Prosthecodimorpha staleyi: one gene and its partner. The protein of the gene in region 2 binds, or shares a complex with, the protein of the main gene of each other region. Links are inferred from orthologs where the notes say so. Each region holds a gene or a part of one and is shown on either strand. Other genes may lie near its edges. The genes, in order: dapF and KL771_RS25010.

Region 1 (3,820 bases), on a different replicon or contig from region 2:
CTCGGTCCCGATCCTTGAGCCTAGACCGGATCGTGGACGATTCGAAGACATCGGCCGCACGCCTCACTCAGAGGCCGCCGCACGTCCCTGCGTCAACCGCGATTTGGCACGAGAGCGAGGGGCTTGGCCAGCGCGGCCGGATGGTCGGGTCCGACGGCCGCAATCCGTTGCACGATCTTGGCGCCACCGCCGGAACAGAAGCGGCCGGCCAGTTCGCCCTGCTCGTAGGCGACCACGATCAGCCCGGCGGCGAGGACCGGGGCCAGCAACTCGTTCGGTTGCAGATGGAATTCCGTCCGCTGCGGGCGGCCGTGCCGCTCTTGGCCGCGGGCGAAGGTCTCGTAGATCAGCATTCCGTCCGCGGCGACGGCCGCCACGATCGCCGGGAACAGCGGCCGCCAGAGATAGTTGGTGACCAGCACCGCTTCAAACCGGCGATCACCGAGAGGCCAGGGACCGGCCTCGATGTCGGCGATCACGGTTTCGACACCGGCGTCGTCGGCAAAGGCCGCCAGACCGGTCGGATCGCGATCGACCGCCACCACGGCGAGGCCGAGGCTGCGCGCCAGACGGACATGCCGGCCGGTCCCGCAGGCGAGGTCGAGCACGGTGCCGCCCGGCCGGACCGCCGGCAGGAAACGGGCCGCCCAGTCGGACGGCGCCTGCGGCGCGTGGTAGGGCTTGGCGTCGGGGACCGGCATGATCGGCGCTTTCAGGCTTTCCGGCTGGCAATCCGGGGCATCTTTCGCCATATAGACGGTGATCTCAAGAGCATCAGGACCCGGCGCGCATGTCCGCGACCTTCCGCTTTCGCAAGATGAACGGCCTCGGCAACGATTTCCTCGTGTTCGACGCGCGGCGCGACCCCGTGCGCCTGACCGCGGACGAGATCCTGCGCCTCGCCGACCGCAAGACCGGGATCGGCTTCGATCAGATGATCACCCTGGAGCCGTCGGGCGCCGGTGCCGATGCCTTCATGCGCATCCACAATGCCGACAGCTCCGAGGTCTCGGCCTGCGGCAACGCCACGCGCTGCGTCGGCTGGCTCCTGATGCAGGAGAAGGGCAGCGCGGCGGCGAGCATCGAGACCCGCGCCGGGCTGCTCTATGCCTCCGATGCGGGCGAGCCGGAACTGATCACCGTCGACATGGGCGAGCCGAAGTTCGACTGGCGCGACATCCCGCTCGCCGAGGAGTTCCGCGACACCCGCGCGATCGAACTGCAGATCGGGCCGATCGATGCGCCGATCCTGCATTCGCCGGCGGTCGTCAACATGGGCAACCCGCACGCGATCTTCTGGGTCGACGACGTGGAGGCCTACGATCTGGCGAAGCTCGGGCCGATGCTCGAACATCACCCGATCTTCCCCGAGCGCGCCAACATCTCGCTCGCCCAGGTGACCGGCCCGGACTCGCTGATCCTGAAGGTCTGGGAGCGCGGCGCGGGATTGACGCGCGCCTGCGGCACCGGCGCCTGCGCGGCGGCGGTGGCGGCGGCGCGGACCCGGCGCACCGGCCGGCGCGTGCGCGTGACCCTGCCGGGCGGCGATCTGGTCATCACCTGGCGCGAGAGCGACAACCACGTGATGATGACCGGGCCGGTCGAGACCGACTTCACCGGCACGATCGACCGCGACACGCTCGCCGTCACCCTCGATCCGCCCGCCTCGGTCCGGGGAGCGGCGGAGTGACGATCGACGTCCTGACCTTCGGCTGCCGGCTGAACACGGTCGAATCCGAGACCATCCGGCGCGAGGCGGAAGCGGCGGGTCTGAGCGATCTCGTCGTGGTCAACACCTGCGCGGTGACCGGCGAGGCCGTCCGTCAGGCGCGCCAGGCGATCCGGCGCGCGCGCCGGGACAATCCGGCCGCCCGCATCGTGGTCACCGGCTGCGCCGCCCAGGTCGAACCCGACACCTTCGCCGGCATGGAGGAGGTCGATCTCGTCCTCGGCAACGACGCCAAGCTCGAGGCGGCGAGCTGGCGCGGCCTGAAGGATTTCGGCATCGAGGCGACCGAGAAGGTGCGCGTCAACGACATCTTCTCGGTGCGCGAGACCGCAGGCCACATGATCGAGGGCCTGGAGGGCCGCACCCGCGCCTTCGTGCAGGTCCAGAACGGCTGCGACCACCGCTGCACCTTCTGCATCATCCCCTATGGCCGCGGCAATTCGCGTTCCGTGCCGGCCGGCGCGGTGGTCGAGCAGGTTCGGCGGCTGACCGGCAACGGCTATGCCGAGATCGTGCTGACGGGGGTCGATATCACCTCCTGGGGCCAGGATCTGCCCGGCACGCCAAAGCTCGGCGACCTGGTCGGCAGCCTTTTGCGGCATGTGCCGGACTTGCAGCGCCTGCGCATCTCCTCGATTGATTCGGTCGAGGCCGACCCGGCGCTGATCGACCTGATCGGCGCGGAGGCGCGGCTGATGCCGCATTTCCACCTGTCGCTCCAGGCCGGCGACGACATGATCCTGAAGCGCATGAAGCGCCGGCATCTGCGCGACGACGCGATCCGCTTCTGCGCGGACGTGCGTGCGCGGCGCCCGGACGTGGTCTTCGGCGCCGACCTGATCGCCGGCTTCCCGACCGAGACCGAGGCGATGTTCGAGAATTCGCTGAAGCTCGTCGCCGATTGCGGGCTGACGCATCTGCATGTCTTCCCGTTCTCGCCGCGCCCGGGCACGCCCGCCGCGCGCATGCCGCAGCTCGACCGGGCGACCATCAAGGCCCGCGCGCAGCGCCTGCGCGAGGCCGGCGAGGCGGCGCTCGCCGCCCATTTCGACGCCGAGATCGGCCGCCTGCGCCAGATCCTGGTCGAGAAGGACGGGATCGGGCGGACCGAGCACTTCACTCTGTGCGAGATCGCGGCCCCGCCCGCATCCGGCCCCGTGCGGCCCGGCACCATCCTGACCGCCCGGATCACCGGCCATACCGTCCGGGCCCTGACGGCGACGCTGGCCGAGGCGGCATGAGCGGGGCCGCGCAATCGATCGAGGCCGGGGAGTTCGGGGCACCATGAGTGACGACAAGGCGAAGCCCGGCTTCTGGAAGCGCATGTTCGGCGGCGGCCCCGAGCCGGTGGCGGCCCCGACCGCGCCGATCGAACCCGCCCCCACGGAAGCGGCGCCGGTCCCCGTTGCGATCGAGCAAGCATCCGCCCCCTCCCCCGCGGCCCCGGAGCCGGCGGCCGTTGCCGACGGGCCGAAGCCGTCCTGGTGGTCGAAGCTCAAATCGGGGCTGGCGCGCACCTCGTCGTCGCTGACCACCGGCATCACGGCGATCTTCACCAAGCGCAAGCTCGATGCGGCCACGCTCGAAGAGCTCGAGGACGTGCTGATCCAGGCCGATCTCGGCCTCGATACGGCGATGCGGATCACCGAGACCCTGCGCCGGGACCGCTTCGACAAGGAGATCTCCGACGAGGAGGTCCGTGCGGTGCTGGCCGCCGAGGTCGAGAAGGTGCTGGCGCCGCATGCGGTGCCGCTGACCATCGACCCGGCGAAGAAACCGCATGTCGTGCTGGTCGTCGGCGTCAACGGCACCGGCAAGACGACCACGATCGGCAAGCTGTCCGCGGAGCTGACCCGCGCCGGCCGGTCCGTGATCCTCTGCGCCGGCGATACGTTCCGCGCGGCGGCAATCGACCAGCTGCGCATCTGGGGCGGCCGCGTCGGTGCGCCCGTGATCGCCCGCGAGCCCGGGGCGGATGCGGCCGGCCTCGCCTTCGATGCCTTGAAGCAGGCCCGCGACGAGGGCCGCGATGTCCTGATCATCGACACCGCCGGTCGCCTGCAAAACAAGGCCGAGCTGATGGCCGAGTTG
Region 2 (7,580 bases):
ATCGCCTGGTCGAGCAGGCCGCCCGGATTGTTGCGCAGGTCGAGCACATAGCCCTTGAGCTTGTCCGGACCGATCTCGCGGCTGATCTTCTCGATCGAGTCGCGCAGGCCTTCGAAGGTCTGCTCGTTGAACTGGGTGATGCGGACATAGCCGACATCGCCCTCGATGCGCGAGCGGACCGACTTGATGCGGATGATGTCACGCACGATCTTGATTTCGAGCGGATCGGCCGCGCCGTCGCGCTTGACGGTCAGCGTGATCGCCGAATTGACCGGGCCGCGCATCTTGTCGACCGCCTGGTTCAGCGTCATGCCCTGCACGTTCTCGCCATCGAGCTGCAGGATGATGTCGCCGGCGCGCACGCCGGCCCGATGCGCCGGGGTGTCGTCGATCGGGCTGACCACCTTGAGGGTCTGCTCCTCCATGGTGACCTCGATGCCGAGGCCGCCGAACTCGCCGCGGGTCTGCACCTGCATGTCGCGGAAGTTCTTGGGGCTCATGTAGCTCGAATGGGGATCGAGCGAGGACAGCATGCCGTTGATCGCCGCCTCGATCAGCTTGGCATCGTCCGGCTGTTCGACATAGTCGGAGCGGATGCGCTCGAAAACGTCACCGAACAGGTTGAGCTGGCGGTAGGTCTCGGCACCGGCCGCGACGGCCGTCCCGGCCAGGAGGTGGCGTCCTTCGGTGATCCCGATCACGGCACTGGCGCCGACGACCGCTCCCATGAACACCAGCGAGATTTTCCGCATCATCCGCGAACCTTTTCGTCACGAGAATGGCCCCACCACGGGGTCGGGTCGATCGGCGAATTCTCTTTCCTGAATTCGACGTAGAGGACCGGTTGGCCCGGCATCGCGTCCGTTTGACCGGACAGTGCCGCACCAGCCCCGCCTGGGCCGGACGTACCGGGAGGACCTAGTCCGACCGCCGCGCTGGCGAGGCGCCGCGATCCCATCGACCCAACCGGTTCGCCGGCGAGCACGAATTGTCCGATTTCCACATCGATACGATCCATGCCGGCCAGCACGACATGATATCCGCCGCCGCCATTGATGATCAAGAGTTTGCCATAGGACCGAAACGAGCCGGCGAACAGGATCCAACCGTCGCAGGGGCTGGACACGCGGGCGTCCGGGCGCGTGGCGATCTGGATGCCGCGGATGGTCCCCCCGAGCCCGTCATCGTCGCCGAAGCCCTTGAGCCGAATACCGGCTGCGGGCATCGGAAGCCGCCCGCGCGCCTCCGAAAACGGCAAGGCGGGCTGCAGACGGCTGGGATCCTGGAGGGCCGCTGTCACGGACTTTTGATCTTTCGCCGGCGGATGGGCACGCGCCTCGTCCTCGGCCCGGCGGGCGGCCTCCGCGGCGCGGCGGGCGCCGTCGATCTCCAGTTCCAGGCGTGTGACGAGGTCCTTCAGGCTGGTCGCCTTGCCGGCCAGGTCCTGCGAGCGGCGGCGTTCGTCGTCGAGCTTCTTCTGCTGGTCGAGACGCGAGCGGCGACGCTCCTCGAACAGCAGTTCCAGCCGGCTGCGTTCTTCGGCCAGGGCAAGCATGTCGGATTTGAACCGGTCGCGCTCGGCGGCGGACTGGTCGCGCAGGCGCACCATGCGGTCGAGATCGGCGATCAGGACCTCGGCCTCGCGGCGCAGTTCGGGCAGAAGCGCACCGACCAGGATGGCGCTGCGGACCGAAGCGAGCGCATCTTCCGGCCTGACCAGGAGCGCGGGCGGCGGCTTGCGGCCGATACGCTGCAGAGCGGCGAGCACGTCGGCAAGCACGGCACGCCGATCGGCGAGCGAACGGCGAATGCGCGCCGCATCGCCGTCCAGCGTTCCGATCCGGGCTTCCGTGGCGGACACGGCATCCTCCAGGCCGCGCACCCGCGCGGCCGTCTCGACCAATTGCGCCGAGATCCGGCTGCGGTCGCGTTCCAGGCCCTCGATCTCCAGCCGGATCTGCGCTTCCCGCTCTTCCGAGGTGCGGATGTCGCGGGCGAGCGCATCCAGTTCCGATTGGGTCTGGCGCTGCCGCTCGACCACGGCCGCCGCCGGATCGACGGTTGCGGCCACGATCGCCACGGGACCTGCCGGGGCCGGACCCGTCGCGATCGCCGGACCGGGAGACGGCACCCCCGCCGTCGCCGGCAAAGTCGCGGCCGGGGAGACCGCAGGCGGCGCTCCGGGGCGGCCGGCCTGCTGCCCGGCGCCGACCGGTTGTCCTGGGCCAGCCGGTTGTCCAGTGCCTGTCGGCTGTCCGGCCTGTCCCGGTCCCGCCGGGCCGCGCACCGATCCGGGTGCCTGGGCATCGACCTCACGCGCGCCGAAGGACGCCAGCAGTCCGACGAGAAAGAGGCGCGCCGCCGCGTAGGACCTCCCGCGAAGGCCCCCTGCCGCCGCCATTCCCGCTTCGCGCCTCTGCCGCACCGCTGTTTGCATCTCCGATAGCGCGCGCCGAATCGCGCGGCGCCTCGTGGTTTGAATCTGACACCTGCGGCCGGCAAATATCAGAGTGTCTCGATTGCGTATCCGACCCTCTTCGGTCCGAAGCGACCGTCGGTCTTCGCCGTCTGCGACCGGCGGACCGGACACGGGCCACGCCGTCGACCTCTGTAGGATCATACCGCATTGCGGCGCAATCGGGACCGTGCGGCACCGTCCCACGCGGCGCGGGCAGGGGGGCGCTTCGAGCCTTCAGGCGCGGTGGTAGGGGTGGCCGGACAGGATGGTCATCGCGCGATAGACCTGCTCGGCCAGCATCAGGCGCACCATCTGGTGCGGCCAGGTCATCACCCCGAAGGCCAGCGTCAGGTCCGCGCGCGTGCGGACGGCCGGTCCGTGCCCGTCGGGGCCGCCGATGGCCATCACGAGATCGCCGCACCCGGCGTCGCGCCGGGCCGCGATCCAGCGGGCGAAGTCCTCGGAGGAGAGGCCGCGGCCGGTTTCGTCGAGCGCGACCAGGGCGGTGCCGGGCTCGAGATCGGCCACGATCGCGGTCGCCTCCTCTGCGCGCCGGTCGTCGGACCGCGCGGCGCGGCTTTCGACATATTCCCGGCTATCGAGGCGCGTGAAACCGAGGGCCTTGCCGCTCTTGGCGGCACGGTCGAGATAGCGATCGACGAGTTCCCGCTCCGGGCCGGCCTTCAAGCGGCCGACCGCCACGATCCGGAGTCGCAAGGGACGAACCTCCGTCCGATCGGGGCACGGCCCCGCGGGAAAGGTGACGCGTGGCCTCAGCCGGCGACCAGACGCGGCGCGGTCGGTTCCGACTGCCACATCTTTTCGAGGTTGTAGAAGCCACGGACTTCGGGCCGGAAGATATGGACGAGCACGTCGCCCGCATCGACCAGGACCCAGTCGCAATGAGGCAAGCCCTCGACCCGAAGGTCGCGGAAGCCGGCCTCATGAAGTTCGCTCAGAAGCCGGTCCGCGATCGCGCCGACATGGCGATGCGACCGCCCGGAAGCGACCACCATCACGTCGGCGAGCGAGGACTTGCCTCGAATGTCGATGGGAACGATGTCCTCGGCCTTCGAATCGTCCAGGCTCTTGAGGACGGCCTTGGCCAGGATGTCGGCGTCCAAGCTTGCGCTCTCCAGACGGGCTCCGGCAGGATCGGGCTTGGGCGAGCGGCCAGGGGAACGCAGGCGCGTTTCCTGAGTCTCGATTGCCATGGTCAGCGGCGTAGTCTCCTCACATTCGGTGGCGGACGGTGATATCGGCCGCCACACCGCGGACGCACCTGTCCGCGTCCCAAAGATAGGGGCGACGAATTAACGATTTCAAGACGGTTTCGACCCGCGGCGGCCGAATCGGGTCCGACTGTTGCTTCATTTTGCACGGATGATGAACGTTCCGGGCAGGGCCTGGACGCCGGGCGGACGTGACCGGCACGGCATTGTGCGCTAATCCTCCTCGCCATCCCGGACGCCAGTCCCCTGGAAGCCCAGTCCCTGGCACTCCCCACGCTCAGAAGCCATCGTCGGACGAGGTCCTGCCGTGACGCCCCAAGAATTCGAGAGCCTGCCCTATCGTCCCTGCGTCGGCATCATGCTTCTCAATCCGGCGGGGCTCGTCTGGATCGGACGGCGCGCCAACGAGGGTCTCGTCGAGCACACCGCTCCGGGCCACGAATGGCAGATGCCGCAGGGCGGCATCGATCCCGGCGAGGATCCGCTCGAGGCCGCCCGCCGCGAGCTTTGGGAGGAAACCAACGTGCGCTCGGCCAGCCTGATTGCCGAGGCGCCGGATTGGTATGCCTACGACATCCCGCGTGCCGTGGTCGGTGCGCGCTGGAAGAACAAATGGCGCGGTCAGACGCAGAAGTGGTACGCGTTCCGCTTCGAGGGCGACGAGACCGAGATCGACATCTTCAATCCCCCGGCCGGCGAGCAGGAATTCGCTGAGTGGAAATGGGAGCGCATGGAGCGGCTGCCCGAACTGATCATCCCGTTCAAGCGCCCGGTCTACGAGCGCGTCGTCGAAGCCTTCAAATCCCTCGGAGCCTGAACCTCATGACCAACGACAATCGCACATTCGAAGCCCGCCTCGACAAGCTCGCCGAGGTGGCGGTTCGGGTCGGCCTCGGCGCGGTGAAGGGCCAGGAAGTGGTCATGACGGCGCCGCTCGATGCGGTCCCGCTCGCCCGGCGCATCACCCACCACGCCTACAAGGCCGGCGCCACCATCGTCACCATCCTCTACACCGACGACGCGACCACGCTGGAGCGCTTCGCCACCGCCTCCGACGAGAGCTTCGACAAGGCGACAGCCTGGCTCTACGACGGCATGGCCGCCGCCTTCCGCTCTGGCGCGGCGCGGCTCGCCATCGTGGGCGAGAACCCCTCGCTGCTCGCCGGCCAGGATCCGGCCAAGGTCGCCCGGGCCAACCGGGCCCGCTCGGCCGCCTACCGACCGGCGCTCGACCTGATCGCGCGCTCGGCGATCAACTGGACCATCGTCTCGGCCGCGACGCCGGCCTGGGCGCGGACCGTGTTCCCGGATCTGCCGGAGGCCGAGGCCGTCGCTCGGCTCTGGGACGCGATCTTCGCCGCCTCGCGCGTCGATACCCCCGATCCGATCGAAGGCTGGGCCGAGCACAACCGCGCGCTCGCCGTCAGGACCGGCATCCTCAACGAAAAGCGCTATGCGGCGCTGCGCTTCACCGGCCCCGGCACCGACCTCGAAGTCGGTCTCTGCGACGGGCACCGCTGGGCGGGGGGCGCCGGCAAGGCCGAGAACGGCATCACCTACAATGCCAACATCCCGACCGAGGAGGTCTTCACGACCCCGCACCGGGCCCGCGTCAACGGCCATGTCGCGGCGACCAAGCCGCTCTCCTACCAGGGCACGCTGATCCAGGACATCCGGGTCCGCTTCGAGGGCGGCGCCATCGTCGAGGCCCATGCCTCGTCGGGCGAGGACGTGCTGCGCAAGGTGCTGGAGATCGACGAGGGCTCGTGCCGGCTCGGCGAGGTCGCGCTGGTGCCCCATGCCTCGCCGATCTCGCTGTCCGGCTTGCTGTTCTTCAACACCCTCTACGACGAGAATGCCGCCAGCCACATCGCGCTCGGCCAGGCCTATGCCAAGACGGTCGAGGGCGGCGGCGAGATGACGCCCGAGCAGCAGATCGCTGCCGGCATCAATTCCAGCCTGATCCATATCGACTGGATGATCGGCTCCGGCGAGGTCGATGTCGACGGCGTCCGCCAAGACGGTTCGGTCGAGCCGGTCATGCGCAAGGGCGCTTGGGTGTGAGGAAATAGCGGCTTCTGGCGGGCGCCGGTTGGGGCGCCCGCCCGATAGGCAGCAAGGTGCGCGGATCGGCCACGCGTCTCGCGTTCTCCTCCGAAGCTTCTTGGCTCGATCTTCGCTCATTGCTACCTTGAGGGGAATATGGGCCTGTCCGGCGCATCCGCGATGGGAGCGGCCCTGCGGAGAACCGCCGATGGGGCCGATACGTTCGCTGTTCCTGGTCCTGGTGACGGTCTTCCTGTCCGGAATGGCGTCCGGTCTCCGGCCGGCAAACGCCGCGCCCGCGAAGGACCCGCTCGGCTCCGACAACCCGATGCGCATCGTCGTCGTCCGGGATTCGCGGCCGGATTGTGCCAGTGCGTGCGGCGAGTGGGTCTCCGCCCAGGGCGAGTTCGTCCGCGAGACGCCGGGTCTGTTTCGCAAGCTGTTCCGCGACCTTGGCCAACGCGACCTGCCGATTTTCATCGCCTCCTCCGGGGGCGATGTCGAAGCCGCGCTCCAGGTCGGCCGTCTGTTTCGAGCGCGGCGGGTGACTGTTGCGGTCCAGCGGACGCGCTTCGCCGATTGCGCTCCCGGCAAGCCGGCTTGTCCTGCCCCCAAATCGGGAGAGCCGGTGCGCGGGGAGCCGGATACAGGGATGTCGAACTGCGCTTCGGCCTGCGTCTATGCTCTTGCCGGTGCCGAAAGGCGCATTCTCGGGGCGGCGAGTGCCGTCGGCGTCCACCAGTCGCGCTCCGTCGCCCGAATCCACCGGCGCTACTACGTCCGCTTCATGATCGAGAACGGGCGCCGGCGTGAGATTTCCCGGCGCCTGATTTCCGAGAAGACGGTCGCGATCAAGCCTGAGGACCAAGGCGCGGGTGCCGATACCTACAAGCCGATCGCTCGGTATCTGCGTGAAATGGGCATCAGCGACGGTCTTCTCGCGCTGGCGACCGCCGTGCCGCCCTCGTCGATCCGCGCGCTGGATTGGAACGAAGTCGTTTCGACCAGACTGATGACCGAGTATCGTTCGCCGGCATCCTTGGTTCGACCGAGAACGCAGGAGACGGTCGAGTCCTTCGTGGCGATGCCGGCCGCCGTCGTATCGGCGAACCGGGGCGCGCGGGGCACCGATCCCTTGCCGGTCATGTTGAACATTGCCTTCGCGGTCGACGGCGAGGCATGGAATGCAGCCGGCTGGGCGGCACAGATCATGGCGGCGGACGGCCGGAACGACCGGTCCGGCCTTGTGGTCACGTTGCGGACCAATGGATCGGACGTCTCGACGAGCCAGCCTTCGGATGATCCGGTCGCCAACAAGGACGGGCTGGTTGTCGGGGCGCTCGGCCGCAAGGACCTGTGCGGCATGACCGGGCCCGCAAGCCGCCTGACCATTCGCGTCGAGTATTTCGATGCCGCGAAAGCGGCGGTGGAAGCCCGCATCGCCCGCAACGTGTCCCTGCCGGCCCTCGCCGAACTGCGTGACAGAGCCTGCAGGACTTGAGGGCCAGAGGAATGCATTGGGTCGTCCAGGAGGATTTTCTCGGCGCCGACGTTGCGGCCGAGCTCAGTGTCCTGCTTGAGCGCGCCGGCTTGCGACATGATTTCGTCAGGCTGCGCCTTCGGGGCGGCGGCCTGGAGCCCGAGATCGCGCCGGGTGGGCCCGTGGTCGTGATCGGTTCGGTCGCGCTGGTGCGAATCGGCCGGGCGCGGGGTTGGGCCCCCGGAGGCTGGCTCGGCCGGGACGGCGACGAGGACCATTTCTCGTTCGAAGCCTGCCGGGGCGCCCTCGGCGACCGGATGCTCAATGTGGATGGTCGGGTGCGGCGCTTTGCCGAGGTCACGGA

Evidence for each region.
Region 1: the proteins of KL771_RS25010 (region 2) and dapF are in contact, whole or in part, in a solved structure (PDB 5YGU), measured with the Escherichia coli proteins. The link is inferred for Prosthecodimorpha staleyi from one-to-one orthologs.

What each region holds. Positions count from the first base shown.
Region 1 is NZ_JAHHZF010000004.1:5,636-9,455, forward strand. Bases 1-2,740 are described here. They hold dapF (diaminopimelate epimerase), read left to right. Parts: upstream 1-790; coding sequence 791-1,690; downstream 1,691-2,740. Other genes in these bases: KL771_RS08380 (class I SAM-dependent methyltransferase), read right to left, coding at 93-752; mtaB (tRNA (N(6)-L-threonylcarbamoyladenosine(37)-C(2))-methylthiotransferase MtaB), read left to right, coding at 1,687-2,740. Also shown: more of mtaB, read left to right, coding at 2,741-2,970; signal recognition particle-docking protein FtsY, read left to right, coding at 3,014-3,820. UniProt on the Escherichia coli protein: Involved in the succinylase branch of the L-lysine biosynthesis and in the biosynthesis of the pentapeptide incorporated in the peptidoglycan moiety. Catalyzes the stereoinversion of LL-2,6-diaminopimelate (L,L-DAP) to meso-diaminopimelate (meso-DAP).
Region 2 is NZ_JAHHZF010000015.1:26,085-33,664, reverse strand. The notes cover bases 2,845-5,752. They hold KL771_RS25010 (RNA pyrophosphohydrolase), read left to right. Parts: upstream 2,845-3,997; coding sequence 3,998-4,507; downstream 4,508-5,752. Other genes in these bases: KL771_RS25005 (aminopeptidase), read left to right, coding at 4,513-5,752; rsfS (ribosome silencing factor), read right to left, coding at 3,232-3,582; rlmH (23S rRNA (pseudouridine(1915)-N(3))-methyltransferase RlmH), read right to left, coding at 2,845-3,175. Also shown: KL771_RS25030 (S41 family peptidase), read right to left, coding at 1-755; KL771_RS25025 (murein hydrolase activator EnvC family protein), read right to left, coding at 752-2,080; more of rlmH, read right to left, coding at 2,693-2,844; more of KL771_RS25005, read left to right, coding at 5,753-5,754; KL771_RS25000 (hypothetical protein), read left to right, coding at 6,065-7,237; KL771_RS24995 (ATP-grasp domain-containing protein), read left to right, coding at 7,249-7,580. UniProt on the Escherichia coli protein: Master regulator of 5'-end-dependent mRNA decay.